DNA from 2 places in the Alkalimarinus coralli genome. Region 1 is predicted to be linked to the other one. Evidence: predicted binding sites of a transcription regulator. Region 1 holds the regulator's gene; the other holds the start of a gene.

The links. Region 1 encodes sigma-54, which starts transcription at its own class of promoters, with help from an activator protein. Its sites were predicted from a motif close to GTTGGCACGNNNNTNGNNT; they were not measured.
Region 2: the regulator sigma-54 is predicted to act here: its motif matches at 11,354-11,372, upstream of MY523_RS01170 (LPP20 family lipoprotein).

What each region holds. Positions count from the first base shown of each region.
Region 1 covers NZ_CP096016.1:645,193-661,429, reverse strand. Annotated here, with positions in the region: gene hisG (ATP phosphoribosyltransferase) at 1-150, opposite strand, end outside; gene murA (UDP-N-acetylglucosamine 1-carboxyvinyltransferase) at 187-1,449, opposite strand; gene MY523_RS02925 (BolA family protein) at 1,511-1,750, opposite strand; gene MY523_RS02920 (STAS domain-containing protein) at 1,924-2,235, opposite strand; gene MY523_RS02915 (MlaC/ttg2D family ABC transporter substrate-binding protein) at 2,334-2,990, opposite strand; gene mlaD (outer membrane lipid asymmetry maintenance protein MlaD) at 3,056-3,505, opposite strand; gene mlaE (lipid asymmetry maintenance ABC transporter permease subunit MlaE) at 3,593-4,375, opposite strand; gene MY523_RS02900 (ATP-binding cassette domain-containing protein) at 4,356-5,147, opposite strand; gene MY523_RS02895 (calcium/sodium antiporter) at 5,465-6,418, shown strand; gene MY523_RS02890 (KpsF/GutQ family sugar-phosphate isomerase) at 6,544-7,518, shown strand; gene lptC (LPS export ABC transporter periplasmic protein LptC) at 7,582-8,145, shown strand; gene lptA (lipopolysaccharide transport periplasmic protein LptA) at 8,135-8,689, shown strand; gene lptB (LPS export ABC transporter ATP-binding protein) at 8,689-9,414, shown strand; gene MY523_RS02870 (RNA polymerase factor sigma-54) at 9,635-11,164, shown strand; gene hpf (ribosome hibernation promoting factor) at 11,474-11,782, shown strand; gene ptsN (PTS IIA-like nitrogen regulatory protein PtsN) at 11,816-12,280, shown strand; gene rapZ (RNase adapter RapZ) at 12,367-13,245, shown strand; gene MY523_RS02850 (HPr family phosphocarrier protein) at 13,370-13,639, shown strand; gene mgtE (magnesium transporter) at 13,824-15,185, shown strand; gene yjgA (ribosome biogenesis factor YjgA) at 15,222-15,755, shown strand; gene MY523_RS02835 (carbon-nitrogen hydrolase family protein) at 15,822-16,237, opposite strand, start outside.
Region 2 covers NZ_CP096016.1:258,235-274,471, reverse strand. Annotated here, with positions in the region: gene MY523_RS01225 (hypothetical protein) at 1-91, shown strand, start outside; gene sufB (Fe-S cluster assembly protein SufB) at 452-1,900, shown strand; gene sufC (Fe-S cluster assembly ATPase SufC) at 2,020-2,769, shown strand; gene sufD (Fe-S cluster assembly protein SufD) at 2,913-4,256, shown strand; gene MY523_RS01205 (aminotransferase class V-fold PLP-dependent enzyme) at 4,302-5,519, shown strand; gene MY523_RS01200 (HesB/IscA family protein) at 5,569-5,940, shown strand; gene sufT (putative Fe-S cluster assembly protein SufT) at 5,953-6,492, shown strand; gene MY523_RS01190 (hypothetical protein) at 6,599-6,976, shown strand; gene MY523_RS01185 (SufE family protein) at 6,994-7,452, shown strand; gene MY523_RS01180 (IS1182 family transposase) at 7,570-9,189, opposite strand; gene MY523_RS21790 (hypothetical protein) at 9,313-9,441, opposite strand; gene MY523_RS01175 (flagellar assembly protein T N-terminal domain-containing protein) at 9,455-10,657, opposite strand; gene MY523_RS01170 (LPP20 family lipoprotein) at 10,695-11,315, opposite strand; gene MY523_RS01165 (conjugal transfer protein TraF) at 12,004-13,227, shown strand; gene MY523_RS01160 (6-phosphofructokinase) at 13,443-14,708, shown strand; gene MY523_RS01155 (globin domain-containing protein) at 14,979-15,461, opposite strand; gene MY523_RS01150 (alpha/beta hydrolase family protein) at 15,595-16,237, opposite strand, start outside.

The sequences.
Region 1 (16,237 bases):
GAGTTTAACCCGGCTATCGGTGGTATCAAAAATCAGTTTTCTACTTTTTGATATATCTTCCAATGGTTCTATACCGGCTGCGGCTATAAGCGGCAGTGTCTCTTTCAATATCCGGCCTTTAGACAAAGCAATTGTAAGCGTATCGCTCATGTAACTCTCTCAATTCCTGTATTTGTGTATCTATAGCTAACCTGGCAGGCGTCGTATTTTGGCACCCAGTAACTGCAGTTTCTCTTCTATACACTCATAACCACGATCAATATGATAAATTCGCTCAACATATGTTTGACCTTTGGCAACCAGGCCTGCGATAACCAAGCTCGCTGATGCCCTCAGGTCTGTCGCCATAATAGGTGCACCATTTAGCCGTTCAACGCCATTAATAATGGCCGTGTTGCCTTCAAGGCGAATTTGAGCGCCCATACGGCTAAGCTCATGGCAATGCATAAAACGATTTTCAAATATGGTTTCTGTAACGGAGCCAACCCCTTCTGCTACAGCATTTAGTGATACAAATTGAGCCTGCATATCGGTAGGAAATGCCGGATAAGGTGCGGTTCTGATATTGACAGCCTTCGGTCGATTCCCTTTCATATCCAGCTCAATCCAGTCTTTACCCGTTGAGATATGAGCTCCCGCCTCTTCTAACTTAAGAAGCACCGATTCCAGCAAGTCCTCTCTGGTATCTTTTAGTTTAACCCTTCCCCGAGCAGCCGCGGCTGCAACCAGATATGTACCTGTTTCAACCCGGTCAGGCAATACATCGTAATGGCAACCGTGTAATCGCGGAACACCATTAACCACGATAGTATCAGTGCCATGGCCTGAAATATCAGCGCCCATGGCTATCAGACATTCTGCCAGATCAACGACTTCCGGCTCCCTCGCTGAATTTTCAAGCACTGTTTTTCCGTCAGCCAAAGTAGCTGCCATCAACAGGTTTTCAGTTCCAGTTACCGTTACCGTATCCATAAATATATGGGCGCCCTTCAAGCGCCCATTGGAAGATGCTTTTATATAACCATCTTCTACAACAATAGTTGCACCCATCGCCTCAAGGCCACGAATATGCAAATCAACAGGCCTGCTACCTATGGCACAGCCCCCTGGCAGGGACACTTCTGCCTGGCCAAAATGAGCCAGCATTGGCCCCAGTACCAGAATAGATGCCCGCATCGTCTTAACGAGTTCATAAGGTGCAGTAAAATGCTTGATTGTATTGGCATTTATCTCCACGCTCATTTTTTCGTCGATAAGCAATTCAATCCCCATGCGACCTAATAACTCGATCATTGTGGTGATATCATGTAAATGGGGCAGGTTACCGACACTTACAGGCTCATCGGCTAACAGAGTAGCGGCCAAAATAGGCAGAGCGGCATTTTTAGCACCTGAAATACGTATTTCGCCATCAAGTTGCTGACCACCGGTAATGACAAGCTTATCCACGAGAAATCCTGCGTTTATATAGTGAGTAAAATAATAAGGTACAACGATCCAAAAGTAGCATCTAACTGTTTTTCTGCCATTCAGATGGCGTATAGGTCTTCATAGTTATCGCGTGAATTGTCCCGTCGGCGATATAAGAGTTAAGACAGGCATACACTTTCTGCTGTCTTTTTACCGACGAAAGACCTTCAAAGACTTCACCGACAACAGTCAACTGAAAGTGATTTCCCTCACCCGCAACGGAAACCTCGCAGTCAGGAAGAGAGTCGGTCAGGATTTTTGCTACGTCTTCTGCTTGCATTTCTTAGCCTTTATCTACTGTCATTAATCTCAAAGGTTCGGAGGCATAACTCAAGTTCAGCGGCTAGCTGACCGAGCTAATCAAACCTGTTGCCCGCGCACCTGCGCGAGGCAAATAGGCTATGATACCCAAAAGCAGTCCGCTAAAGAAGCCAAAAAGAAAGAATCTGCGACTCAACTGCCGGAGGGTTCAAATGGAAGCACCAACTCCAAGCCGCTCACTCTGGCCATATCAAAGAGCTTGCCGGGACTTTCGGCGATGGTTAGTTCCATATTTTGCTGCCTGGCACACCTCACCCAAGCCAATAGCAGCGAAAGGGTAAGCGTGTTCGCCGCCCCCAAACCGGCCAGGTTAACAATCGCGCTTGACGGCATTTTAGCGATAGCATCCTCTCCCTTGCGCCGAATGGAAACAACATTGTCCGATGTCACATCCCCTGAGAGAGCAAGTATGCCTGCATCTTGTACACTCACTTCAGCAACCATTTATAGCTCCCCACTATTCAAAACCGTCTTCCAACTTACCACCATCCAGAACCAGCTAAACAAGGAACTGCTTTGTTTGTAACCTTGCTCAACACACCTTACTGAGTTGCAACAGAATCGTCGCTAATATCAATTTTAGCTGTCCAGTTTTCTATAACCTTGTCAATATTCCCCTGATGGTTACGCATCTCAAAGCTAAATCGGTCTCTAAAGGCAAGCCCGACATTAACCCCATTAACAATGACATTCTCAAGCATCCATTTTTTATTTTTGCCGTAGTTCATTGAATAAACCACAGGGTACTGATTACCACTCTCAGATGTAACAACAAGGTTAACGGAGGCCTTTTTGTCGCTTCTGGGGTTAACTTTAACGCCTTCGACGGTTATTTCAAACGCACCACTCTCTACAAGTGCTTTGGAATACGCGACATACAAACTCTTTTTAAATGAAGCGAGGAAACTGGATCTTTGCTCTTTGGTCGCTTTTCGAGCTGTTTTACCCATTACTCTCGCAGCTATGCGTTTAAAGTCGACCAACTCACTCAAGGCGGCGTCCATTTCGCTGTAGAACTTTTCAGGGTCAACCTCATAAGTCGATTTTTCACGGTTCAGCTTATCAACTAACTGGTTTGTACTTTCTTCAACAATTCGCTTCACCTCTCCTTCTACGCCACCCGCCAACGCGAAAGGACTTATAAACATCGCCAATATAACTAACCAGCTATGGAAAAAACCACCGACCTTCAATTTCATTCTATCTGCACCTATTAATTGCAAGGAGTCTCTCCCTTAAATTCCTTTATATCCAGCGCTCACTGCTACCTGCCAGAGGCAAACGTACCAATTAGTTTTTCGATATTCAATGCTGATTGTGTATCAAATATCGTGTCGCCATCTTTAAGGTACTCTTCATCCGCTCCAACACTAATGGAAATGTACTTTTCACCCAACAAACCAGCTGTCTGGATAGCGGCATTGCTGTCTGTCGTCAAATTATCAACAGAACCATAAAGTTCCATCTCAACCAGCGCCATATATGACTCTTTATCCAGTTCAATATTGCTGACTTTACCAATGGTTACACCAGCCATCGAAACACGCCCCCTGACCGACAACCCGCCCAAATCATCAAACTGCGCATAGACCTTGTAGGTTTCTGAATCCATTTTTGCAGAAAGACCGCTAACCTGGAAAGCCAGCACAGCCAAAGCACCAATGCCTAGCATGATGAATAGCCCGACCACTATCTCTATTGTCCGATTGTACATATTCACTCCGATATTATAACTTTCAAACACCCCCTTCACAGCGGGGTTCGTTTAATCTCTCGCCTTCGGCTACCTTACTGCGACGCGCTATAACGCCGTAAACATCATGGCAGTCAACACAAAATCCAGCCCCAGCACAGCCAGAGACGAATAAACCACCGTTTTGGTTGTTGCCGCGCTAATTCCCTCAGATGTAGGGACTGAATCATAGCCTTGAAAAACGGCAATCCATGTACACACAAAACCAAAAACAATACTCTTTATCACGCCATTTAACACGTCATCCTGAAAGCTAACAGATGCTTGCATATTAGCCCAAAACGAGCCCTCATAAACACCTAACCAGTCCACTCCAACCAGCATTCCGCCCCATATACCGACCACACTGAAAATCATGGCCAAAAGAGGCATCGAAATAAAACCGGCCCACAACCGAGGTGCGATCACCCTTCGTAACGGATCAACCCCCATCATTTCCATACTGGTTAACTGCTCGGTGGCCTTCATAAGCCCTATCTCAGCTGTCAGCGCCGACCCTGCGCGCCCCGCAAACAAGAGCCCCGTAACGACAGGCCCTAGCTCCCTAACCAACGTTAAGGCGACCATCTGCCCTATAGCCTGTTCGGAGCCATAATCAACCAATATGTTATACCCTTGCAGCCCAAGCACCATGCCAATAAAGAGCCCTGATACAACAATAATGACCAGCGATAAAACACCCACAGAGTAGAGTTGCTTGATCAGCAAAGGAAAGCCACTGCTGAAATTTGGAACCCCCACAAGCGACTGCATCAGAAATACACCTGAGCGTCCCAGAACAGAAACCGTATGGATAGCCTGCCTACCAAGCCTACGTAAATAATTGAGCACGTTCACTCCCTGGCAATAAATCTGAACGATAGTCGGATGCGGGATAGTGAAATGGTACCGGCCCGTCAGGCAGTCCTTGTAAAAACTGCTTCACTAATGGGGAACCGTGCTCTTTCAAGTGGCCGGGTGCCCCCTGCCCGATCACTTTGCCATCGGAAATAATGCAAACATGATCACTAATGCTAAGCGCTTCAGCCACGTCATGCGAAACGAGCACACTCGTCATCCCTAGCGCATCATTTAAAAGCCTTATTAACTGCACCAGAACCCCCATTGCGATGGGGTCCTGACCTGCAAACGGCTCATCATACATCACTAAGGACGGATCAAGAGCGATGGTTCGAGCTAACGCTATGCGACGAGTCATGCCACCCGAAAGCTCGGCTGGCATCAAGTCTCTAGCCCCCCTCAGCCCGACCGCTTGCAATTTCATCAGCACAATGTCCCTAATCATATCTTCAGGCAACTTAGTGTGCACCCTTAGCGGAAAAGCGACATTTTCGAAAACCGTTAAATCTGAGAATAGCGCACCACTTTGAAACAACATGCCTATTTTTTCACGGGCGAGGTAGAGATCCTTTCTTTTTAGCTTAAGAAGATTTTGACCGTCTACGGTAATCGTTCCTTTTTGTGGTTTCAGCTGGGCTCCGATGAGACGCAGCAACGTTGTTTTACCCGTACCACTCGGCCCCATAATAGATGTCACTTTCCCCTTGGGGATATCAACATCTATATCATTAAATATAAGCCGTTCGCCTCTAGAAAAGGACATTCCCCTAATTTCGATCAAGTTGCTCACAACAATTAATCCTGGCCTGCGACATGCGATAGTTAACTGATATAGATTGCGCTACTCCCCTCCATAAGGCCTTCCCTATAAGAGAGATTTGTGCGCGAGATGAAGTCTACATCAACTAACGTATGATTTAATCAAATATTTCAATCTATTAAAGCAAAGGATCTTACGCCCATCAGGATTTTTTTAAAATTTGCCATTGCAAGGGCGCACCAAGTTCAGCACAATTCACGCCACAACTGAAGATTCAGTCTTTGCATGAGCTATTCATACACCTAGTTAGAGTGAAATTCATGATTCTATTTTTTGCCGGCATCATTGCAGGGTTAGTCGTACTGGTATGGAGTGCAGACCGCTTTGTTAATGGCTCCGTAGCAACGGCGCGCAACCTTGGAATGTCCCCCATGCTAATAGGCCTCACAATAGTGGCCTTTGGCACATCTGCTCCAGAAATGATCGTTTCCGGTACTGCGGCACTGTCGGACGCTAGCAACCTCGCAGTCGGCAACGCCATTGGCTCAAACATAGCCAACATCGCACTTGTATTAGGTATTACTGCGTTAGTCTCCCCCATCCCGCTCAAACCGCTAGTGCTTAAGCGAGAGTTTCCCGTGCTGGTCACTGCGACACTGCTTGTTACCTTGCTGTTTCTTGATAATCATTTAGGCATATGGGATGGCATCATCATGATTGTTATTCTTGCCATATCGATGTACTTCTTAACGAGAAACAACCTGGATGCTCCTGAAATTCTTGAAGAGATTAATGAAATCCCTTCCACCAGCACCGCCAAAGCAATACTTCAGCTCGTCATTAGTCTTGGCTTACTGTTAGCCAGTTCGAAACTACTGGTATGGGGGGCAAGCGGAGTGGCCAGGGAGCTGGGAGTCAGTGAGCTGATTATCGGTTTAACCATTGTCGCCATCGGAACAAGCCTGCCAGAGTTAGCGGCATCAGTCGCCAGCGCATTAAAGGGGCACCACGATATTGCATTGGGTAATATTATTGGTTCCAACCTCTTTAACTTGCTCGCCGTACTCCCCATACCAGCACTGTTAAACCCCGTTATGCTAGATAGCGAAGTACTATTGCGTGATTACAGCATTATGTTAGCCCTTACGTTACTACTCGCTGCGGCTGCTTACATTATGCAGAAAAAAGGACGACTGGGACGCTCCTTTGGCAGTGGAATGCTAGCCATTTATGTCGCTTACCTAATACTGCTATATCGATCACTCGGTGCCTAGCAACAAGCAGGCACCAAGATCAACCATTAAATATTATTAACAAAAAGTCAGCACTAAACGTTTACACTAAAAGTGCGTTACACTTTGACTAATACATCATATTCATACATCTATCGGATAACAGAATGGTAGACTCTGCTAAATTTATCAGCTCAGCAAAACGCGCCGTCGAAATTGAAAGAGACGCAATATCACTACTAATTGGACGCATCGACAACTCGTTCGCCAAAGCCTGCCAAATCCTTCTTGATTGCAAGGGGCGCGTCGTTGTAACCGGCATGGGCAAGTCAGGTCATATTGGAAAAAAAATAGCCGCGACTCTCGCGAGCACGGGCACCCCCTCCTTTTTTGTTCACCCTGGCGAAGCCAGCCATGGCGACCTGGGCATGATAACAGCAAACGATGTGGTCATAGCCATTTCGAATTCTGGCAACACATCAGAGGTGGTCACCATACTGCCCCTGATAAAAAGAATGGAAGCCCCGCTTATCAGCATGACCGGGTCAAACACCTCAGCGCTTGCTCTTGAAGCGGATGCAAACCTTGATGTAAGCGTCGAATTAGAGGCATGCCCCCTTGGCCTTGCCCCAACATCCAGTACTACAGCCACCCTGGTAATGGGCGATGCACTTGCAATTGCACTGCTTGAGGCGCGAGGCTTTAGTGCAGAAGACTTCGCGTTCTCACACCCTGGCGGAAGCTTGGGCAGACGACTGCTTCTGAAAGTATCTGACATTATGCACACGGGCAGTAGAATTCCATCCGTCAACCACAACGTATTACTTAGCGACGCCCTACTTGAGATTTCGGAAAAAGGACTCGGAATGACAGCCATTACCGATGACAACGGCAAGCTCTGCGGCCTGTTTACTGATGGCGACCTTCGAAGAACAATCGACAAAGCAATCGATATCCATAAAACCCGTATAGATGAAGTTATGACGGCAAACTGCCGGACTATTTCAGCAGATATTCTTGCAGCAGAAGCGCTTGCGATTATGGAAGACAGCAAAATAAACGGGCTTATCGTGGTAGACAAGTCGCAGAAAGTTGTTGGCGCACTCAATATGCACGATTTACTCAAAGCCGGTGTTATTTAAGCCTGCCAGCATTATTGGCTCGTATGGAAACAGTATTTACACAATAGTGAGGTCGGGGATAACGTGAAAAGCGAAAAAATCAAAAAGCACTCCCTGCTAATCATCTCAATTCTCGCCATGATCTTAATAGTCTGGCAGAACAGCGACAATAAAATTGTGCCTGTAGCAAGCAATGCAGAACAGGAAGAGCCTGACTTTTTTATCGTTAATGGAAAATACACGGTATATGATGCTGACGGCTACGTTTCGTCCATAATGAAGAGCAGTGAAGCCAAGCATTACCCCGACCAAAATATCGCACTACTAAAGAGTCCCAATTTACTGGTTTACCGGGAAGATAATACAACATTGAGACTCACAGCGGACAATGGAAGATATAAAATGACCGAGGAGAATCTGGAACTCATCAATAATGTAACGATGATCAGAGACGAGCAGTTGAAAGCCCCCTGGACACTAAAAACAGAATCCCTGACTGTGCTCAATAAATCACGCTTTATTACCACAAAACAACCCGTTACCATTAGCGATAATGTTAGCATCCTTGAAGGCGAAGGCATGAACGCCTGGGTCGACGATAAAAAGATTGAAATTACCTCCAACGTACGAGGCAACTATGCCCAATAACAGTAAGCCCTACCATCATAGCAAACCTTTTAAAAAACAGCTGATTGCTTTAATAGTGGCACTTTCAACTCTGATCTCGACTCAGGCAAGTGCATTCACAGCAAACAGCAACCAACCTATAAAAATTCAATCTGACCGAGCTGAGCTGGACGAAAAAAAGGGCCGTTCAATTTACAGTGGAGACGTTGTTATCACCCAGGGAAAGTCAATCCTGAAGTCCGACAAGGTAATTATTTATAGTGATAAAAGCGGTTTGATAAAGCTTGAAGCCTTTGGGTCTCCAGCTGAATTCTCCGACCAGCAAGAGGGAGAAGAGCTACCCACCCATGCTTACGGCAACACCATTATCTATACCCGTAATAATGAAAAGCTGACTTTAATAGACGACGCAAAACTTGAGCAGGGAAAGAACACGTTTCGAGGCAAAAAAATCGAGTACAACACGGTTAGTCGCGTAGTCACTGCTCAGGGTGGAGAAGAGAAGTCTCAGCGCGTTGAAATTATTGTCCACCCAGTTGAAAAAGATTCCGACGAAGAAAAATAATGAAAACGTTAAGCGCCGACAACCTGGCAAAAAGCTATAAAAAACGATCAGTCGTCAAAGACGTCTCACTCTCAATACAAAGCGGTGAAATTGTTGGCTTACTCGGCCCCAACGGTGCAGGGAAAACCACATGTTTTTACATGATCGTCGGTTTGGTCGAAGCCGACAAAGGGAAAATATCAATCGATGGGGAGAATTTGACCCATTTACCCATGCATGGCCGAGCAAGAAAAGGGATTGGTTACCTCCCTCAGGAAGCGTCTGTTTTTAGAAAGCTAAGCGTTAAAGATAATTTAATGGCAATACTTGAGACACGGAAAGATCTTTCTAAAGCCGAACGCAAAGAGAAGATGGAAACCCTTCTTCAAGAGTTTCACATTACACATATAAAAGATAGCTTAGGTATGAGCCTGTCAGGTGGCGAACGCCGCCGTGTAGAAATCGCTCGCGCATTAGCCACTGAGCCGGATTTTATACTACTTGACGAGCCATTTGCCGGGGTTGACCCAATTTCTGTAAGCGACATCAAGCAGATCGTCACCCATTTGAAAGAGAAAGGGATAGGCGTACTAATAACAGACCATAATGTTCGGGAAACCCTTGATATTTGTGAGAAAGCGTATATCGTGAGCGACGGACACATTATAGCGTCGGGCACTGCGGAAGATGTTCTGTCAAACCAACAAGTTAAAGATGTATATCTAGGAGAACAATTTAGGCTTTAATAGTCTCCCCAAGCGTTACAGTGCTCAAATATTAATAATAGCGCTTGCCATGACTACTATTTTTTCAATCTCCTAACTAAAATATGATTAACCGGAAATAATAAAACAACTGACTCGGAAGTGGTTTACACTAAACCTGGTAGAGACAATAAAATAACTAAACAATGAGGAGACCTTGTTCATTGATGGTTTTGCATAAGGCGGTAGGTAATCAATGGTCATGAAAGCATCACTTCAGCTCAAACTAGGTCAGCAGCTGACAATGACCCCTCAACTGCAGCAGGCAATACGCTTACTGCAGCTTTCTACTCTTGATTTGCAGCAGGAAATCCAAGAGGCCCTTGAGTCCAATCCAATGCTGGAAATATCTGACGATGATCGTAATCGATCCGAGAACCCGGATACAGAGACCTCCTCCCAAGAGCAAAACACAGCCGATGATTCTGCATCGCAAGCTAAAGAGTCCATGGCAGAAGCCAGCTCAGAAGGCTCTGATGAAATTATGAACGCAGAAGACTGGTCTGACAGCATTCCAAATGACTTGCCAGTAGATACCGCATGGGATGACATTTACCCCAACAACGCACCGTCTGGTCCTGCCCCAGAAGAAGATAGCGACTTTGAGTCACGTAACAGCGTGGGCGAATCCCTTCAGGATCATCTGCTTTGGCAACTCAACCTGACCCCCATGTCAGACATTGATAAACTGATCGCCATGTCTATCATTGACTCAGTTAATACCGATGGCTATTTATCCAGCACCGTTGAGGAGATCTTATCCGGTTTTGCTGAAACCAATCAGGAAGAAGCGAGCGAGCACGAAGTTGAGCTAGACGAAGTACAAGCGGTTCTAAAACGAATTCAACATTTTGATCCGCCAGGGGTAGCCAGTCGAGACCTGCAAGAGTGCCTGCTAATCCAACTCAATCAGCTTCCAGATAGCACACCATGGTTACCTCAGGCAAAACTGGTCATCAACCATTACCTCAATCTTTTAGGCAACCGGGACTACGCCCAACTGATAAGACGCAGCCGCATAAAAGAGACCGACCTTAAACAGGTTATCAAACTCATTCAATCACTTAACCCTCGACCAGGCGAGCAGATCAGCGGTAATACACCCGAGTATGTTGTTCCAGATGTGGTTGTCAAAAAGGTTAATGAGCGTTGGAAAGTGGAGCTCAACCCGGAAATTGCCCCTAAGATAAGGGTTAATTCAAGCTACGCATCACTCGTTAAACGAGCTGACAGTAGTGCTGACAACACTTATATGAAGGATCAGTTACAAGAGGCCAAGTGGTTTATTAAAAGCTTACAAAGTCGTAATGAGACACTGCTGAAGGTTTCCAGTAAGATCGTGGAACATCAACAAGGTTTTCTTGATCATGGTGAAGAGGCAATGAAGCCTCTTATTCTGCATGATATAGCGGAGGCCGTAGATATGCATGAGTCAACCATATCAAGGGTCACCACCCAAAAATTCATGCATACTCCCAGAGGCATATTTGAACTTAAATATTTCTTCTCCAGCCATGTAAGCACAGCATCTGGAGGCGAGTGTTCATCAACCGCAATTCGCGCCATCATTAAAAAACTGGTAGCGGCTGAATCTGCCAAAAAACCGCTAAGCGATAGCAAAATAGCAACGATACTCGACGAACAAGGTATCAAAGTAGCAAGACGAACCATCGCAAAATATCGCGAAGCGATGTCAATACCCCCATCAAATGAACGAAAACGTTTAGTATAATTTTAGTTATGAGGGGTATTCAGAATTAAACGGTTTTGAGTCAATAAATGGATTAGCTAATATGCTAAGATTGTTGGCATCAAAAGATAGGCTTGGCGGGGCTTAACACAAGCCCAGGCAAAGCGTCATCAAGAAAGTAAAGTGAAAAACAAAGGCAATGAAGTTCTGTTCCCTTGCTGATCACTGCCAGGAATTGAGTTAACGCTATTCGGATGTTTCACTAGTAGACTCATTGCTAGTCGCACATTCAAACGCGCCTCAATATGTAGAAGATTTCAGGGAACACAAAAACGATACTAGGAGCGAAATATGCAATTGAATATTACGGGACACCACGTTGATCTGACAGACTCTTTGAAAGACTATGTTAGCAGCAAGCTCGAAAAGCTTGAACGACACTTTGACCATATCAGCAACGTTCAGGTTACATTATCAGTTCAAAAACTTCGTCAAATTGCAGAAGCGACCCTTCATATCAGTGGCGCCGATATTCATGCTACAGCAGAGCAGGAAGACATGTACGCAGCAATAGATATGCTGGTAGACAAGCTCGACCGTCAAATTCTTAAGCATAAAGAGAAGAATGTCGACAGACTTCACGGTGCATCCGCACGATAAGTTACTTGCCATAGAATAGAATAAGCATTAATAATGACCGATACGTCAGTTTCAATTCAATCTATACTGTCTCCCGAGCTGGCTCTTTGCAGCCTGCCCGGGAGCAGCAAAAAGAAAGTTCTGGAAGAAATTGCGCAGCGAATAGCGCAACAATATCCAGATATTAATGAAAACACGATCTTTAACAGCCTGATCGGTAGAGAACGATTAGGCAGTACTGGCATTGGTCAAGGAATCGCAATTCCTCACTGCAGGCTGGAAAACTGCCACAAAGTAATCGGAGCCTTGCTAACGCTTAATCAGAAAGTGCCCTTTGATTCGATCGATAATGAGCCTGTTGACCTGCTGTTTGTACTTATCGTCCCACAAGAAGCAACCAGTGAACACTTGGAGTTACTCAGCCAGCTGGCAGAGAAATTCAATAATACCGAACTGTGCCGAAAGCTTAGAGGTTGCGAGGACAGTGAGTCACTATACAACACAATCATTCAATCATAACTGATTGATCATTTTGCCGTTCAATATACTAGCTGAGCACTTTGGTTCTAAACGAACATCATTAACTCAATCAACCAGGTAGGATAATGAAACTTGTTATAGTAAGCGGTCGCTCAGGGTCAGGAAAAAGCACCGCACTCCATGTTCTCGAAGATCTGGGCTATTATTGCATCGACAACCTGCCAATCGGCCTCCTATTACCACTCGCCGATGAGGCTCTCATCACAGAAGAAACACGCCTGGAAAAAATCGCCGTCAGTATTGATGCGAGAAACCTTTCAACAGGCATCGACCAGTTTTCAGATATAACCAATCAATTTAAGCATCGCAATTTTGATATGGATGTCATCTATCTTGATGCTCTCGATCAAACACTGTTAAAACGATTTAGCGCCACGAGGCGAAAGCACCCTCTGACGAACGATTCAATATCCCTAAAAGAAGCAATCGATGCAGAAAAGGCATTACTCTCACCCATATCGTCTGCTGCTGACCTGATCGTTGATACCAGCGACATGACCATGTACCAACTCAGGGACTTAATAAAAGACCGGGTTGCCGGAAAATCAGGCCAGGATATGGCACTGCTTTTTCAGTCCTTTGGTTTTAAACATGGCGTTCCGATTGATGCGGACTTTGTATTTGATGTGCGGTGTTTACCGAACCCATACTGGGATCAAAGCCTAAGAGCATTCACTGGAAAAGATAAGCCTGTGCAAGATTTTTTAGAGCAGCAGCCTGAAACCGGTGAAATGCTGGGAGACATAGTCAGTTACCTCAATAAGTGGCTTCCACAGTTTGCCAATTCAAACAGAAGCTATCTGACCATTGGGATCGGCTGTACTGGCGGGCAGCACCGCTCGGTCTACATCTCTGAGCGGCTAGGAGAGATCTTTAAGTCACTGCAGCCGAATGTTCAAGTTCGGCACAAAGAGCTGCCAGCCCAACCCGATAGTGATCACTAAAAACTTACAGGGCTGCGTCAGTTGACAACCAAGTAGTCTTTAATTGCATAAACAACAAAGACAACAAAGACAACAAAGACAAACTTATTAAATACGAAAACAAAACACGAAATACGAAGTCGTTATGATTAAAGAAACTGTCCCGATTATTAATAAACTAGGCCTGCATGCCAGGGCCGCAGCGAAACTGGTAAGTACTGCCACTCGCTTCTCCAGCAGTATTAAAATAGCTCGGAACGGCAAAGAGGTTGATGGTAAAAGCATTATGTCTGTCATGATGCTGGCTGCCAGCTGTGGGACAGAGGTTGACCTGATTGTCGAAGGTTCTGATGAGAATGATGCGATTGAAGCGCTTAAAGCACTTATTGCTGACCGCTTTGGCGAAGGAGAGTAACCCTTCTCTACCACTACTTTTTTATCCGAATATTCTATCTCCTTATTTTAAACGGTTGTTTTTGTTATTACTTTAAGCATTCTCCTTTTTACAATTTAGACCTTACGTTATACTGATCAAGTAGCCTTTTTAGGTATAATCCGGCACGTCTCAAATATCATCACCTTAGACCCCAGGCTTATTAATGGTTAAGACATTAGAGCAAGCGAAGCGTCATAAAAAAATTCGTAGCTTAAACGAAGCACTTGAAAGTGGTTCGCTTGACCAAGTTGCTCGTATATTAAATCGGGGCCTGAGTCCAAGTGATATTGCACACCTTCTCGAATCCACACCGCCAAAAGAGCGCTCAGTTCTGTGGCAGCTCGTTGATAAAGAGCTTGAAGGGGAAATTCTACAATACCTAAGTGATGAGGTGCGTACTGATTTTCTGAGTAAATTGAATCCTCAGGAACTGATTAGTATAACCGAAGACTTCGAGACAGATGATCTCGCCGACGTCCTGCAACAACTTCCTGAAAAAGTCATACAGGAAGTACTGGATGCAATGGATCTGCAGGATCGGCAACGTATAGAGGAAGTTCTTTCCTACGCTGAAGATACGGCCGGTGGTTTGATGAACACCGATGCCATAACGATCAGACCCGACATCAGCATTGATGTGGTTCTGCGCTATTTAAGGCGCCACCGTTCACTGCCAGAAATGACAGATAAGTTATTAGTCGTCAATCGGAAAGACGAGTTTATCGGCGTCCTCTCGATTAACAAAATGCTGGTTTCGAGTCCTTCCTCCACAGTTCGGGAAGTGATGGATACAGAAGCTGTTACGATTGCTGTAAGCACCCCTGAAACCGAAGTCGCAAACCTGTTCGAACGAAGAGATCTGGTGTCCGCCCCTGTACTTAGTTCTGACGGAAGACTATTAGGCCGAATAACAATTGATGACGTTGTCGATGTTATTCGAGATGATGCAGACCACTCTCTAATGAGCATGGCCGGCCTTGATGAAGATGATGACACCTTCACACCCATCATTAAAACAGCCAAAAGACGCGCTGTATGGCTTGGTATAAACCTGATTACAGCGTTTATAGCCTCAGCAGTTATTGGCCTTTTTGAGGCCACCATAGAGAAAGTGGTTGCACTCGCGGTACTGATGCCAATCGTTGCCAGTATGGGAGGGATAGCAGGAAGTCAGGCGCTTACTCTGGTTATCAGAAGTATGGCTGTAGGGCAAATTAGTCGAAATAACCTCGGCTGGCTGCTCAACAGGGAATTTATTGTAGGCATTTTAAATGGCTGCCTCTGGGCATTAATTGTCGCAGGGGCCGCTATTGCTTGGTTTAACGACCTTACGATTGGTGTTATTATTGCCGTCGCGCTGCTGATTAACTTAATTGTTGCTGCGGTAGCAGGAACAATGCTTCCCGTTTTATTACGTGCTCGAAATATTGATCCGGCACTGGCTGGAGGCGTAATTCTCACCACCATCACAGATGTCGTAGGATTTTTGTCATTTTTAGGGTTAGCTACGATTGTCTACGCTTGATAACCCCCTTTAAGCGCATCCGCAGGAAATAGCCAGATGACCGATTTTGATCTACCTGAAGAGTTTGATGAAGAAAATATTGTAAGTAAAACCTCCATCAAACGAGACATGCATAAGCTTCAGGCTCTAGGGAAACGTCTAACCGAACTCAAGCCCAATCAACTTGAAAAAGTCCCCATGAGCGAAACGCTTAGAAAGGCGATAGATGAGTCTCAACGAATTACTCAACGAGAAGCTACCAGAAGGCATATGCAATACATCGGCAAATTAATGCGCGCTGAAGATGCAGAAGCCATTCAGAATGCAGTGGATCTTTTTGATGCTAGCAGCAAAGCTTTTGCCCAAGCACTTCACTCGCTAGAGCGGTGGAGAGACCGGCTTATTGAGGGTGGTAACGAGACCCTGTCTGAATATATCCATGACAACCCTAACGCCGATATACAACACTTACGACAACTGGTTCGTAATGCGAAGAAAGACTTAAAAAATGAGAAAAATACCGGCGCATCAAAGAAGTTGTTCAGATACTTAAGAACAATTGATGATATGGATAATGAAACAACCCCTTAAAGTCTGAGTACTAGCCTCTTAAGCCACTAAAGTGTAACACACCAAGATAAGAGGCTAATCGCCTGATCAATCGGTCAGTGACTGAACCCTTTTGTGGGAGAAGACCGGCATCGCAGACCTTAATTCTGCTACGTACGCCAAATCAATATCAGCACTAATCACCCCCTCACCCTTATCAGCACAGGCGATAACGTTCCCCCAAGGGTCAATGATCATCGAATGCCCCCAGGTTTCACGTCCTTTAGAGTGCTCCCCACTCTGGTTTGCTGCGATAACATAACACTGGTTCTCGATAGCCCGCGCTCTTAATAGCACTTCCCAATGAGCTTGCCCTGTCTTATAGGTAAATGCAGCAGGCACTGTCAAAATCTGGGCACCTTCTTTGGCCAGTCGATCATAGAGTTCAGGAAACCTTAGATCATAACAGATCGATAAACCAATCATTCCGGCTGGGCTCTTAACGACAACAGAAGCCGTGCCTG
Region 2 (16,237 bases), 390 kb from region 1:
ATGGGAGATCAACTACTATCAGCCACGCAAAGGGTGGAAGCTGGTAGACGTCGCCTACAATACCGATATAGACGCACTATTTGAAAAATAACGTCATATTAAATTGAAACCTTTGCACGACGTTATTTTCACGACTTCTTGACCTAAACCAAGGCATGCCCGACACGCGGCTGTTTAACTACAGTATCTCGGGCATCCGACCTGAAATTAATCCTCTCAGAACACAACTAACGGTTCTACTTTACAGCAAAAAAGATTAAAATTTGCTCTCTTTTGATCACCACCAAAAATAATACCTGACTATTTTACTTGGTTATTGTAAAATACCCTCAACAAAAGATACGAACAGAGCGATACAACCTAGATAACATCGCTGGCAGCCCGCTCGCCATGTGGTGTCATTAATTAACGCATACCAAGCATTATTTGAGAGAATGCGGAGAATTAAAGCATGTCAGACTCCGGTAAATCGGTTAACGAACTTATTAAGAAAGAGTACAAGCACGGCTTTGTGACTGATATAGAGTCAGAAACTTTCGCGCCTGGGCTTAATGAAGAGACCGTTCGTAAAATTTCTGCCCGCAAGAATGAGCCGGAATGGATGCTGGAGTGGCGCTTAAAAGCTTATAGAGCCTGGGCTGAAATGGATACACCTGAGTGGGCTCATGTAAATTTCCCTGCCATCGACTTTGATGACATATCCTATTACTCTGCCCCAAAGTCTCAAGAAAACGCCCCTAAAAGCCTCGACGAGGTTGACCCGGAACTGCTGCGAACCTATGAAAAGCTGGGTATTCCACTACACGAACGTGCGCGTCTGGCAGGGGTTGCGGTCGATGTTGTTTTTGATAGTGTCTCTGTTGCAACAACCTTTAAAGAACAGCTGGCTGAAGCTGGTGTTATCTTTTGCCCGATCTCCGAAGCGATTCAAGAGTACCCTGAACTGGTTAAGAAGTATCTTGGCACCGTTGTCCCTCAGCGCGACAACTTTTACGCGGCCCTAAACTCTGCGGTATTCAGTGATGGTTCCTTTGTTTACATTCCCAAGGGCGTTCGTTGCCCGTTAGAACTCTCAACCTATTTCCGAATTAACGAAGCCAATACCGGCCAGTTTGAACGCACACTGATCATTGCGGATGAAGGTAGCCACGTGAGCTATCTCGAAGGCTGCACAGCCCCAATGCGTGATGAAAACCAATTGCACGCCGCCGTTGTTGAGCTGGTGCTTCTTGATGATTCTGAAATCAAATACTCGACCGTTCAAAACTGGTATCCCGGTGACGAAGAAGGCAAAGGCGGTATTTACAACTTTGTAACCAAACGTGCCACCTGTATCGGTAAAAACTCTAAAGTATCCTGGACACAGGTTGAAACCGGCTCCGCTATCACCTGGAAATACCCAAGCTGTATTTTGCGTGGCGATAACAGCGTGGGTGAGTTTTATTCTGTTGCATTAACGAATAATTTCCAGCAAGCCGATACCGGCACCAAGATGATTCACCTGGGTAAAAACACCAAGAGCACAATTATCGCCAAGGGTATTTCGGCAGGTAAAAGCGACAGCAGCTACCGGGGGCTGGTCAAGTTTGGCCCCAACGCAGAAAATGCCCGCAACTACACTCAGTGCGACTCACTGCTCATCGGCGACAAATGCGGAGCCCACACCTTCCCTTACATCGAGAGCAAGAATAAAAGCGCCATCATCGAGCATGAGGCAACTACCTCAAAGGTCAGTGATGATCAACTCTTCCTATGCCAGCAACGAGGCATGGATGCAGAACGAGCCGTATCAATGATTGTAAACGGCTTTTGTAAAGAGGTATTCAAAGAGTTGCCGATGGAGTTCGCCGTAGAAGCCACCAAGTTACTGGAAGTCAGCCTTGAAGGCTCGGTCGGCTAACCACGACCTGGTTAAATCACGGCCCGGTTTAATCACGAACTAGCTAATACCCAGTAGAATATTTATAAAGCTGTTCATCAATACTATGAGCAACGATTCAGTGTTTGAGAGAGATAGTAATGTTAAAAATTAGCAACTTACAAGCATCAGTCGAAGGAACCCAGATACTAAAAGGGATTGACCTGGAAGTTCGCCCTGGAGAAGTTCATGCCATCATGGGGCCTAACGGATCAGGAAAAAGCACCCTGTCTCAAGTACTGGCTGGCAACGAAGCCTATGACATTACCGGCGGTGACGTCACTCTCGATGGCAAGTCGCTAATCGAAATGCCAACCGAACAGCGCGCACGAGAAGGTATTTTTCTAGCCTTTCAATACCCTGTTGAAATTCCCGGTGTCAGCAACCTGCAATTTCTCAGAACCGCAATCAACAGCATTCGTGAGTACAACGGCGAAGAAGAAATTGATGCCGTATCCTTCATGAAGCGTGCCAAAGAAAAAATCAAACAGGTTAATCTCGACCCTGCATTCTTGAAGCGTGGCGTTAATGAAGGTTTCTCTGGCGGAGAGAAAAAGCGCAACGAGATCATGCAAATGCTGATGCTTGAGCCGAAACTGGCGATACTCGATGAAACAGATTCAGGGCTTGATATCGATGCTCTGAAAGTAGTGGCCGATGGTGTTAACGCGCTGCGAGCGCCTGATAAGTCAGTCATTATGGTGACACACTATCAGCGGTTACTCGACTACATCGTACCAGACTATGTGCATGTACTCGCGAAAGGAAAGATTATTAAATCCGGCGGCAAAGAGTTAGCCCTGGAACTGGAAGAGAAAGGCTATGGCTGGCTTGGCATTGACGAACAATAGTGACGATCAAGCGTCTTAATGATCGAACGTCTTTACTGCACAGAATCGTCACTACCGAACGTAGTGGCCAACGCAAACAAGACTGCCAAGCCCTTAAGTTAACCCGATTGCCAAGCTGTGTTTAGAATTTCAGGAGTCATTGAATGAGTGCGACACTCAATTTCCCAAACGCTTTTGTTGATGCATCAAAAGCACTAAATCATGATGAAGCCCGCTCTTCAGCCCCGTGGCTGGTGGCCTTCAGGGAGAGCCAACAGCACCAGTTAGAGCAATGCGCTTTGCCTACAAGAAAAACTGAGGATTGGCGCTACTCCAGTCGACACCTGAAAATGACAGACGCAGTGGCTGCACCTTTACAGGCGATCACTGAGTTCACCCCCAACAACGATTTCGTAGACCTGGATGGGTATCTGGTTGTATTCGTAAACGGGCACTTTGATGCCAGCAAATCAAGGCTGCCTGAGAGCGATCAGTTAACCATTAAACCATTTTCAGCACTATCAAACGAAGAAGCTGAACAGGTTATTGCCAGCTCTATTCCTTCTGGCGACGACACTGCTGACGCGCCCGGTACACTTGCTTCAGGTACACAGTTTCCATTTGCTGCAATCAATGCATCCTACTTGTCAGACGGGGTTTATATCTCCGTCTCAAAAAATGCAAAAATTGATAAACCAATACAAGTGCACTTCTACTCTGAAGGCCACGGAACCAATGCAGCCCGAGTGTTTTTTGTCGCAGAGCAAGGTGCTGAAGCAACCTTGATTGAAGAGTTCAGTGGCAACACCGAGTCTGAGCTCCTGACGGCCGGTGTAACCGAAGTGGTACTCAACGCGCAGGCCGAACTGAACTACATCCGCTTGAACACCGAGCAAGAACAGATCTCCAATGTAAGCCTGACCAAAGTGACTCAGCACAGAGATAGCCGATTTAACAGTTACAACATAGGCCTGGGTGGAAACCTAAGACGGCACGATCTTAAAGTTAAGCTTATTGAGCCCGGTGCCGAGTGCTCGCTGGATGGTGTTTGCGTAACCCTTGAAAAACAGCACTACGACAATCACACCGAAATCGAGCATATTTCAGCTCACTGTCAAAGTGAAGAAAACTACCGTTGTATTGCGGGCGACAGCTCCCATATTGTATTTAATGGCCGCATTATGATTCATCGTGATGCGCAGAAAACCTCGGGGGCAATGAGCAACAAGAACCTTCTACTTTCATCCAATGCTGAGATTGATACCAAACCCGAGTTAGAGATTTACGCAGACGATGTCAAGTGTGCACATGGAACCACCATTGGCCAACTGGACGAAGAAGAGCTCTACTACCTTGTTACACGCGGTATTGCGCCAGACCATGCAGCGACCATGTTAACCCTTGGTTTTGTAAATGAACTGGTGCAGAAAATCCCAAATGAAGTCATCAAAGAAAAGGTTGAAGCGCGCCTCGAAAACTTGATAAAAAGCGCCTTCCAAGAGGTCTAAACAGACATGAATCAGCAGGCAGTAGATACAAGTGGCAACAGCAAAGTGATTTTCGACATCAATAATGCGCGCAACGCCTTTCCTATATTAAATCAGGATGTGAACGGCAAACCGCTTATCTATCTCGACAATGCAGCCAGTGCACAAAAACCCGATGCGGTTATACAGTCGATCAGCGACTACTACTGCCATGACAATTCGAATGTCCACCGCGGTGCGCACACTTTGGGCGATAGAGCCACTGCAGCCTTTGAAGGAGCCCGAGAAACCGTTAGAGGTTTTCTCAACGCAAAAAGTACCAAAGAGATCATCTGGACTGGCGGAACCACCGAAGCCATCAACCTTGTTGCCAATGGGCTGACTTCATCTCTTAAAGCGGGCGATGAGATTATTGTCAGCCGCATGGAACACCATGCGAATATCGTCCCATGGCAAATGCTGGCGGAACGCACTGGCGCGACACTCAAAGTTATTGAAATCAATGAGTCGGGCGAACTGTTAGAAGGCGCGTTTGATCAGCTACTGAACGAACGCACCAAAGTGGTTGCTGTCACACATGTATCCAACGTTTTGGGCACGATTAACCCAGTTAAAGAGATTATCGATAAAGCCCAGTCGGTCGGCGCAACAACGCTGATTGATGGCGCGCAGGCGGTTCCTCACTTTCTGGTTGACGTTCAAGCCTTGGACTGTGATTTTTACGTGTTTTCATCTCACAAGCTATTCGGCCCTACGGGAATTGGCGTTCTTTACGGCAAGGAAGAGAAACTAAACGCACTTCCCCCCTACCAGGGCGGAGGTGAGATGATCGAAAGAGTGACTTTCGAGAAAACAACCTATAACGAACTTCCTTATAAATTTGAGGCAGGCACCCCGCCCATCAGCGAAGCAATAGGTCTGGCCAAAGCGATTGAGTATTTCACCGCATTTGATCGCCACTCCATAGAGCTTTATGAAAACAATCTATTGAACTATGCCAACTCAATGGTCAGCAGCGTTCCAGGGATGCGTGTTATAGGCAACGCATCTAACAAGGTTCCTGTTATGTCGTTTATGATCGACGGACTTCACCCAAGTGATATTGGCACGTTGTTAGACCAGCAAGGCATTGCCATCCGCACTGGGCACCATTGCGCCATGCCGCTCATGGACTTCTATGGCTTACCGGGAACAGCAAGAGCGTCATTCGCCTTCTACAACACCCAGGCCGAAGTTGAAAAGTTTTTTGAAGGGTTGCAAAAAATCCAACGTCTTTTTGCCTAATCATAATAGGTAAAAAGCGCTTCACCAGACGTTGAGTTGAGGAATTACAATGAGCACCGAACAATATACACCTGATGTGAATATCACGATGACAGAATCTGCCATCAAGCACATCCGCAAAGAGATAGCCAAAAAGCCTGACTGCCAGGGCATCCGCCTAAGACTTGAGACCAGCGGTTGCTCAGGCTACATGTATGAGACATCACTGGTCAGTAAAGAAGAAGCGCTTGAACAGCAAGACAATGACCAGATTTTTACGCCATCAGACGACGTAAAACTATTTGTCAGCAAAAAGCACCTGCCTATATTAAATGGTACCGAGATCGACTTTGTTACTCAGGGCTTAAACTCCGTGCTCCATTTCAATAACCCTAACGCCACAGCCGAATGCGGTTGTGGCGAAAGCTTTACCGTAGTCTGAGGTTTCGATCTGATGGAAAGAGAGGTTGTATTAACCAAACGCGATTGTGAAGCGAGATTAGTGCCGGCTGGCACCGAGATCATGATCCCTAAAGATACCTTTGTAACGATCACACAAGCGTTAGGTGGTACGTTCAGCGTCGCGGTGAACGGTAATCTCGCCCGAATTGAAGGGAAGGATGCCGATGCGCTGGGCAAAGAGATCAAGTTTGAGAACTTCGAAACCCCGGCAGATGGCACTATCAACGAAAACCAGGTATGGGAAGCATTAAGACAGTGTTTCGACCCTGAAATCCCAGTCAATGTGGTAGATTTGGGTCTGATCTATAACTGTTCGGTTGAAAATAAAACCGACAAAGGCAATGTCATCAAAATTGACATGACGCTTACCTCCGCTGGATGCGGCATGGGGCCAGTGATCGTCGAAGACGTAAGATCAAAGGTTCAGCAGGTTCCTAATGTTGATCATGTCATCGTGGATTTGGTTTTTGATCCACCCTGGAGCAATGATATGCTAACCGATGAGGCAAAGCTCGAACTAGGCATGCTCTAGAAAGCGGCCCGTCATCCCTGATTCCGCTTCGCTGCATCAAGGCTACAAAAACAGCGATAAGCGCATCGTAGCCGTGATGAAAGGAGGCACGACTGGAATCAAGGAAATGGTCACAATTGAACACAAAAACCCTGATTCCGCTTCGCTGCATCAAGGCTACAAAAACAGCGATAAGCGCATCGTAGCCGTGATGAAAGGAGGCACGACTGGAATCAAGGAAATGGTCACAATTGAACACAAAAACCCTGATTCCGCTTCGCTGCATCAAGGCTACAAAAACAGCGATAAGCGCATCGTAGCCGTGATGAAAGGAGGCACGACTGGAATCAAGGAAATGGTCACAATTGAACACAAAAACCCTGATTCCGCTTCGCTGCATCAAGGCTACAAAAACAGCGATAAGCGCACCGTAGCCGTGATGAAAGGAGGCACGACTGGAATCAAGGAAAGCCGCTGGCAGTACGATAAACCTGGAACAGATTAAACAGATTGGACGATTAGATGACCACGAACACACACGCTCAATTTACTCAGAATGATTTTGGTGGCCCAATCAATACTGATGAAATACTCGATACGTTTGAGTTTTTAGATGATTGGGAAGAACGGTATGCCTATATTATTGATCTGGGCAAAAAGCTTCCTGAGTTTCCTGAAAGTGAAAAAATCGAAGAGAACTATGTTCATGGCTGCCAAAGCCAGGTTTGGCTCATTCATTATCTCGATGAGAAAAGCGGCAAGTTATACCTTCTGATCGAAAGCGATGCGCTGATAGTCAGAGGCTTGGCTGCCGTTGTTTTAGCCGCCATGAATGCCAAAACACCCGCCGAACTACTTGCCGTTGATATAGAAGGACTATTTGAGAAAATGGATCTTATTCGACATGTTAGCCCTACCCGCGGTAACGGGTTGCGTTCAATGGTAAAAAAAGTTCAGCGTATTGCTGAGCAGATGGTATAAGCCATACATTAAGTCGCTGATAGAAGCGCTAAACTAATTCATCCAACCCTTCCCATAAAGGCCACAATTACAGCCCTGTAAACGTAGCCTTGATGCAGCGAAGAGGCTGTGAAAGTATTAACAAGCAAGAGATTCTTTGACTTCAAAACGAACTCGAAGCGAATCTGGCGTCATTACAACGGCCTTTATAATTATTGTCTGTAGAAACAGGTAATACTTATAGGCCTTTAAATATAGCTCTGGGCTCCTTCTATTAAGGCGAAACAGAGCTTTATTTTTTATCTCCTCAAGGAGCCTGTCGAACCCCAACACATTAAGTGCACGTGTGAGATTATAACATAACGCCATTAAACTAAACTCAGCCGCTACCTTCTCTTGGCCTCTTAGCAGGAAGTGGCTCCAACCTGCTCTAGATTTCATCGTGCCAAATGGGTGCTCAACGAGTGTACTTCGCTCGCGCATTTTTCCTTTGCTTACCTTCATTCGTTCTTGATGAGCTGTGAGCAGGTCTGCATTCTCACTTCGCCACACGACTCGGCAAGGTATTTTCTCCCCAAGACAGCTTGCTTTTTGGGGGCAGCTTTTACAGACTGTTTCTGATGCACTGAAGCGATGAAATACTTGTCCGTTCTGTGTGCGGGGCGACCCTCGTTGGTTTAATGACTCTCCTGCAGGGCACACATAATGATTTTTCCTCGCATCATATATGAACTGGTCTTTTGTGTACCTTCCCTTTTTCCCTTTACCCCCCGTTTTAGGCTTGGGAACATAAGGTGTTATCTTATCTTTTACACACTTAGCAATATGCGCCCCGCTGTAATAGCCCGCATCAGCAAGCACTTCTAACTCATCTGAATTCAGTATTTTCTTTGCTTTTAGCGACATTGGGTGCAATTGTTTAAGGTCGTTTGGCTCCGTTGTGACTTCTTCGCAAACGATCAAGTGATGCTTGTTATCTACTGCTATCTGTACGCTGTAGCCGGATACCTTTTGAGTTCCTTTGTTCAGTAAACGGGCATCTTTGTCTGTACTGCTCTCTTGTGTTTTTTTAGATTTTTCTAACCTTTTTAATTCGCTCTCTTTATCTTGTTTTTCTTTTTTCCAGTCTTCGAGTTGCTGAAGCACTTTTTCCAGTTCAATATCACTGGGCTTGTTTTCTTCTTCCTTTTCCTGCGCATCTTGCTGATCTAGCTCGTTCTGCCATTGCTCGATATGCGCCTCTAGCTTTTTGAGCTTCTTCTTGAGACCTGTGGTGGTCGTAAAGCTCTTGCGGCTCGCGCTTCCTTTAAAGAAACTGCCGTCAATAGCAATGCACTGGCCTCCAAACAACGAAAGTTTCTTGCAGAATAAAATAAACTCTTTATGAGTCTCCCGAATCGCACGCCGGTTTTGGCTGCGAAAATTAGCGATCGTCTTATAGCTTGGCTTAAGCCCTTGAACTAACCACATCACCTCTATATTACGGTGGCACTCTTGTTCCAACCGACGACTCGACTTAATGCGGTTTAGATATCCGTAGAGGTAAAGCTTGAGTAACGCACCGGGAGGGTAGGCAGGCTGCCCGCTATTAACCTTGTTTTCTAAGGTATGTTGATAGCCGAGCTTTCCTAAGTCTAAACATTCAACATAGGCATCAAGGGCTCTGATGGGATGCCTCTCATGCACGTAGTCATCCATATGGCTCGGAAACAAATCCCCTTGATCGCGGGAGTGTGTTTTCTTGTATTGTCTTCCCATTTTCTTATATCTTCGAAGTCGTTAGGCGACGATATTATACAGCGGGGAGCCTATGGATACTTTCACAGCCTCGAAGCGGAATCAGGGTTTATTTGTCACTTCTGAGCTCCGCAGCACGGTCAGCTACATCCCTTGATTCCAGTCGTACCTCCTTTCATCACGGCTACCAGATACCCAGTATTTAATGCCGTTCTCATCGCGTTGCCCCCTCTCATCGCGCTGCACGGAGCCCAACGAAACCAAGATTTTCATTCAGGCAAGTCGCCTACCAGGCAATCAACAAATCATCCGGCTGAATATTCAGCCTTCCACTATCAACAGAGATCGTTCCCGTTGAAAATGATGGGTGCACCTGAGACACCGTTAAAGCGGCTTTGGCATTCGTCAACTCAGTACCCGCCAGCAAATCAGCATCATAAAAGCGATAGGTTCTATAAACCGCCAATTGATCGCCCGGCCGTATTCCTGCGGCGGCCCCTGAAGCAAAGTGCACTGTTTTACCGTCAGTCCGGGTAATTCTAGCCATGAATGGCTGGCAACGCATCGCGCCGTTCACTTCCTGGGCAGCCCCCTCAAGCAACTCCGCAACCCCCTTGCCATAAGGCGTCTTAAAAAATGAAGCCGATGCAAATCCAGTTGACTCATTGGGGTCTGCATTCCATACATCCGTTAGCCTGTAGCTTTTCTGAAATACAATTGAACCGCTAAAACCATCGTGAATAAAAACGTCCACGACAAACCGCCTATTTCGATCGGCCATCCGCCAAAAACGCTTCGTCGCACTCCATACTGAATTTCCAAACGCAGTCTCATCAGCAACCGACAAATCTCTTACAATGCCAGAGACAATAAACTGAACCCCCATCTGCTGGGCATATTGCACAACTTTAGTTAACGTGCGCTGGCTGGTTTCGGTCGTTGGCGCATTGATCGGTTCATCATACAACTGGTATTGGCTAGACTCGTGAACCACCAGGTTGTCACGCTCATGCAACCGCTCTTTCAAATAACTTGGGAGCTTGCGGTCAATATCATTCAAAGCACCTAAAATAGCCTGCCGCGGATATTGAACAGAAAACCCCAAGACAGCAACCTCTTTTTTATAACCGTTAGCAGCTCCACTCGGACAGACGCTCTCCGAAACAACATCAGCAGAAACAGTAACAACCACCTTTTTCTCAGTTACTTTTTCTTCAATAATATTAGCCCGTTTTATTCTTGCTGCGGAACTAACACCGACCGAATCACTTTGCAAAACTCCATTAGTTACTGCCGTATTACTGTTGACCGTAGCCCCTACAAGTAATGACGCTTCGCGGAGCGCATTTTTATAGGCGCTGAGCTTTGCTGTCTCAACATCATTGTTAAGTATCTCCGCATCGGCTGTAACGGTTACCCACTCGGCACTTGCTGTGCCGGCACCTAGAACCAAGGCCAGAAAAAATACTAACATGCCCTCTAGTTTCATCACTCTGCCCCTCCAACCTCAGCTCGCAGCCCGCTGTTTAGTGTAGATAAAACAAACCACCACCATGATCGGCAGAGTCTGTAACAGGCCGTTTCTCAGTCATGCTATGATCTGCTGAACCCACCAACATAGAACAAACATTATTATACGATGGTCCATTTGCAAGACATCTGCGCAAACCGGGTGATATCACCATTTCTACAATGGTTTCATACCCTCCCCCCTTCAGGCGATTCACCGAAATTACTTTTGCCCCTCTAATATTTGAGTCAACAATTGTTCTTAATTGGTCATTTTCCATAACAATGTCCTGAACCTTTGATGAGCCAAATACTTGTGTACCATAAACCCTTTCAGCCAATGCCCTATAGGCATCCAATTTAGATGCTCGCATTGCCATTAACAACTTTCTTTCAGAGGCTGCTTTCCGTGTTGTATCCAACGCACCATATCCAGTAACTCTTATCACTATTGGCTGCAAGCTTTCCTGTTTCGGCGCTGGAGTTTGAGCCGTCATAGATGGCTGAACGGCGAGTTGGGGCACAGCGTTAGCACCGCAAGTATTGCAATCATCATAGTCGTGGTACCCGCCCCACCAATAATGGGAGCACCCGCTTAAAAGAATAGATATCGTTACTACTATAATTTTTCTTGTCATGCCAAACTCCTGATAGACACAGTAATATTTCTTTCATCATGAAAAATACATGCCAAACCTAATTAACAAACGATTAATGCCAGCAAAATTACTTATTATCCGGTATATATTGCCAAAGATATTCGATACAAAAGCGGCAATTAAGAGATTTCTTGTTAGCTTTAACAACATCGCCCCTTTAATATCGGGGCAATATTATTGGTCAATACATAAAGGAGTTAGTACGGCTGGGGAACAAGTCTAATAGGCTGAACAGCAACAGGAATCTGCATTTGTTGATTGCAGCACCCGCAGGCTGACGAACGGTGGCTATGATGATGAGCACATCCCGAAACAATCAAAGTTATAGTCCCTAACGCAAGAATTTTAATCATTTTTTTCATATACGATCCTTTTGTTTATTGTCTCTTTCACAGCACTTATCGGCCCGCTTAGCGATTCCTTTAATCAGTTTATTAATTTTTATACGGCAAACCCCATCCTCAGAACAAGGGAACTTTATTGCCGCTCAGTGAGCTTATCAATCATCTAAGATTCGCTACAAACAAACACATTTTGCTGCTTCAAAATACGCAATATTCTCCTAGACTGAAACTAATGTCATCAGTACTCAGCCTGCAACGGCCAGTACGTTGTCGCTGTTAATCCACATATCTTATTGTGAATAAACCTGAAGGATCTAATCATCATGAAGCAAAAACTCCTGGCTCTTTCTATTGGCGTTATTGTTGCTGGCAGTCAGACTGCTGTTGCTGCACCAAACCCATTTCAAGACGCACGATCATTTGCGATGGGTGGAACCGGTGTGGCCTCATCTAGCCCTGCCAGTGCCAGCTTTCACAACCCCGCATTACTGGCCATCAAACACGAAGAGAAACACGATGGGTTTGGCCTTATACTCCCCTCAGCGAATGCAAAGTTCGCCGATGATGAAGACGTTGTTGACCAAATTGATGACATTCAGAACGAAATTGACACATTTAACTCAGCAGTAAATCGTAACGACCAGGCAGCCGTTCAGGCATCTGCCGCAAGGTTGAGCAGTCAGTTCTCAAAGCTCGATAACGACACCGCAAGAGTAGACGTAGGAGTCGGTGCCGCACTGGTGATTCCCAACAAAGCACTTGCCGTTAGTGTATTTCTTGATGGCACGGTAAAAGGCACCGTAAGAGGTGATATCAGTGATAGTGATATCGCCTATCTCGATGCCGTAGCAGCAGGTGCACCTCCAGCAGAAATAGACGAAACCACGTTGACATCAGAAGCCACCGCTATCGTTGGCGGTATTAGTGAATTCGGTGTTAGTTTTGCGACAGCACTGGATCATAATGGCAATACTCTTACCCTGGGGGTTTCGCCAAAATACGTCTCTCTCGTTACTTACGAATATACCGCCAACGTTGCATCGTTCGATGATGACGACTTTGATTCAGACGAGCACGAAACAGACGACAGCACATTCAATATGGATCTAGGGGTCGCATACCAGTTTGGTGACAGCGGCCAGTGGATTACAGGGCTTTCAATTCGAAACGTAATACCTACAGATCTTAAAACAAAATCCGGTATTAGCATGGATGTAGACCCGCAAGCCACCGTGGGTGTGGCATACACTCGAGACATATTCACACTGACCGCCGACCTGGATTTAACGGAGAACAAAGCATTTGGCTTTGAAGATGATAATCAGTTCATCTCTGTTGGCGGCGAGTTTGACCTGTTAGACATTGCACAGTTCAGAGTCGGTGCGAGGCATAACTTCGGCAGCAGCAACGATAGCGAAGGGGTTGAGGAAGACAGCCAGTTTACCGCAGGTTTGGGGTTTTCGCCCTTCGGCGTCCATATCGAACTCTCAGGTTTGGTCAGCAGCACCGAGTACGGGGCGGCGGCTGAGCTTGGATTCACCTTTTAGTTAACGGTATACCTTCCACCCCAAGGTGTGTGGCAGTCAGCCCACACCTTTTCTACTACCTTGAATGCTGATCCCCCCTAAGATGGTTTAGTCCTCATAAAAAGTGACATATAAAACCTCTGATTTCACCAAATTTGTCAAATCGAGTCATGAAAAATTAATTAAATTCACGTATCATGCGCGCCAGAAATTAATACTTCTTGAGGCACAAGGTAATGTCGATTAAAAACGCTTTTTATGCACAATCTGGCGGTGTAACTGCTGTTATCAACGCATCTGCATGCGGAGTGATAGAAACAGCAAGAGCTAACAGCGATAAAATAGGTACTGTTTACGCTGGGCGAAATGGAATTATTGGCGCGCTTAGGGAAGAGCTGATTGATACCAGCCTCGAAACCAAAGAAGACATTGCCGCACTTCGCCACACCCCCAGTGGCGCCTTCGGTTCGTGCCGCTACAAGCTGAAAAACTTCGAAGAAAACAAGCGCGAGTATGAGCGCCTTATCGCAGTATTCCAGGCTCACAACATTGGTTATTTCTTTTATAACGGTGGCGGAGACTCTCAGGATACAGCGTATAAAGTGTCTCAACTAAGTGAAAAAATGGGTTACCCGATTACCTGTATCGGTGTGCCAAAAACAGTTGATAACGACCTTCCTTTTACTGACAACTGCCCAGGCTTCGGCTCTGTGGCGAAATATGTTGCTATTTCAACGCAGGAAGCCGCCATGGACATCGCATCCATGTGCGAGTCATCAACCAAGGTGTTTATCCTCGAAGTGATGGGGCGTCACGCAGGCTGGATTGCAGCAGCCGGTGGTTTGGCAGGTAAAAATTCTACCGAAGCACCACATATCATTCTGTTTCCTGAAGTTGCATTTGACCGCGAGAAGTTTCTCGCTCGCGTCGAAGACAGTGTTAAAAAGTATGGTTACTGTGTGGTCGTTGCTTCAGAAGGCGCACAATATGAAGATGGTCGTTTCGTTGCTGATGCAGGCCAGAAAGACGCCTTTGGACACACCCAGCTAGGCGGCGTTGCACCAGCGCTGGCTAATATGGTTAAACAAGCGTTAGGCTACAAATACCACTGGGCCGTTGCTGACTACCTTCAGCGCGCAGCACGTCACATATCCTCAGCAACCGATGTAGACCAGGCCTATGCAATGGGCAAAGCAGCGGTAGAGTTTGCAATTGAAGGCCGCAACGCGGTAATGCCGATCATCGTTCGTGAGCCCGGCGAACACTATAAGTGGACAATAGGCGAAGCACCTCTTAGCCAAGTAGCAAACCAAGAGAAGAAAATGCCTATTCACTACATTACCGATGACGGGTTTGGGATCACAGAAGAGTGCCGCCGTTACCTGGAACCACTTATTCGTGGTGAAGACTACCCTCCTTATCAACACAACGGTCTGCCTAAGTACGTCAAGTTGCAGAACACGTTGACTGAAAAGAAACTCAGCACTAGTTTTGATATATAGTTTTGATATATAGTTACGATGCACGTTTAGAAAGGGCTGCTCATTGAGTGGCCCTTTTTTATGCTTAACCATATCGCAAAGACCAAGTAAACCACTTCACTTCAACCTGTTTGTAACAAGGGGCGCGACCTGATGCATTTCTTTCAGGTCAGGGTATCGGCCTTGCGCCAGTCAAAGATATCATCAGCAGCTACCGCGGCAGTATTGAGCTTTCCCGCTCTTCACTAGGCGGGTTAGCGGTCAAACTTCAGCTATAAAGCTTAAATTGTACTAGCTATCAGAAGGGCTACTCTCTCTAATCATAATAGATGACACAAGCATCAAACCTTTCATCCACGCGGCCTTTTCGGCTTCCGAAAAAGGTCGATCGGAGATATCATCAAGCGCCTCTATCAACGTAGAGGCGACAATGTCATAGTCCTCTTGGCTAATATTCAAGTGCCTGTGCTTTCTCCCTAATATGAGTAGCTGCCCTTCAAGTGCTTCCAGGTACTCCAAGCCATTGATAACGACATTTAACATTGCAATGAATTTTACTCTCTGGAGTTCTTCTTTTCCCCTGAATAGCGGGCGATAATCTGGACGCTTTTTGAACAAAAGATCATAAAAGTGGGCAATAGCCGCTTCCTCTTTTCCAACCAACTTGTTCCAGCTAGATTGAATGATACCGATATCTTCATCATTCATTGAGATAGAGACCTTCCATGATTCAAGTGTGAGTTTGGTTATAAGACTAATTGTTTTGCTCTCCATTGCAACACATTGGATGCTTTAAAGCGCTCTCCTCTCTCTTCTCTCCGAAAACCGAAAGCAGATAATACAGTTTTAGCTGCTAACGTAAAAATTAGCAATAATTAAAACGAGTATCTGGCGCTCAACACGCAAGCTAGGCATTACACGACTCTGCCTCTCTCTCCTTTAGCCAAGTTGCCGTTTCATCCCATGCTATCGCTGGCATATAGGACTGAAAAAAACCAAAGTGGCCGATATTGTCCACACCATAGTCCTCTGCCTGCCTTACTACGACCTCTGTTTTTGCGCTTTTGTAATAACCGGCCAATGCCTCTACTGACTTGAGAGGCCCGTACATCAAATCATCTGCGATACAGTAAAACCGTATTTTATGGTCATACTTTTCAAACCCGTCTCTTACCGGAGCTCCTTTTCGATCCACAATGTAATGCCTGCTTCGGCACCAATACGCCCACTGCAAGGCAACGCCTTTAGGCAGATCTTCAGAGCCGAGAAGAACCCCGGGCATTCGCCCAAATAAGTACGTCGCAACAGGAATAGCAAAATACATCACACCGTAGAATTTTAGTTTCTCTACCCCGCTCCAGTGACCAATATAGCCACTTTGCGACGCAACCGCCAATACGGCCTTAATACTGTTATTGCTGGCGGCTAACCCTATTAGTTGACCGCCGACACTATGCACTACAGCGGTAAAGAATTTTTCAGGATAATACTCGTTTACCCACTGTATAACGCCCTCTAAGTCCTTTCTGCCCCAATCAGACATGGAAGGT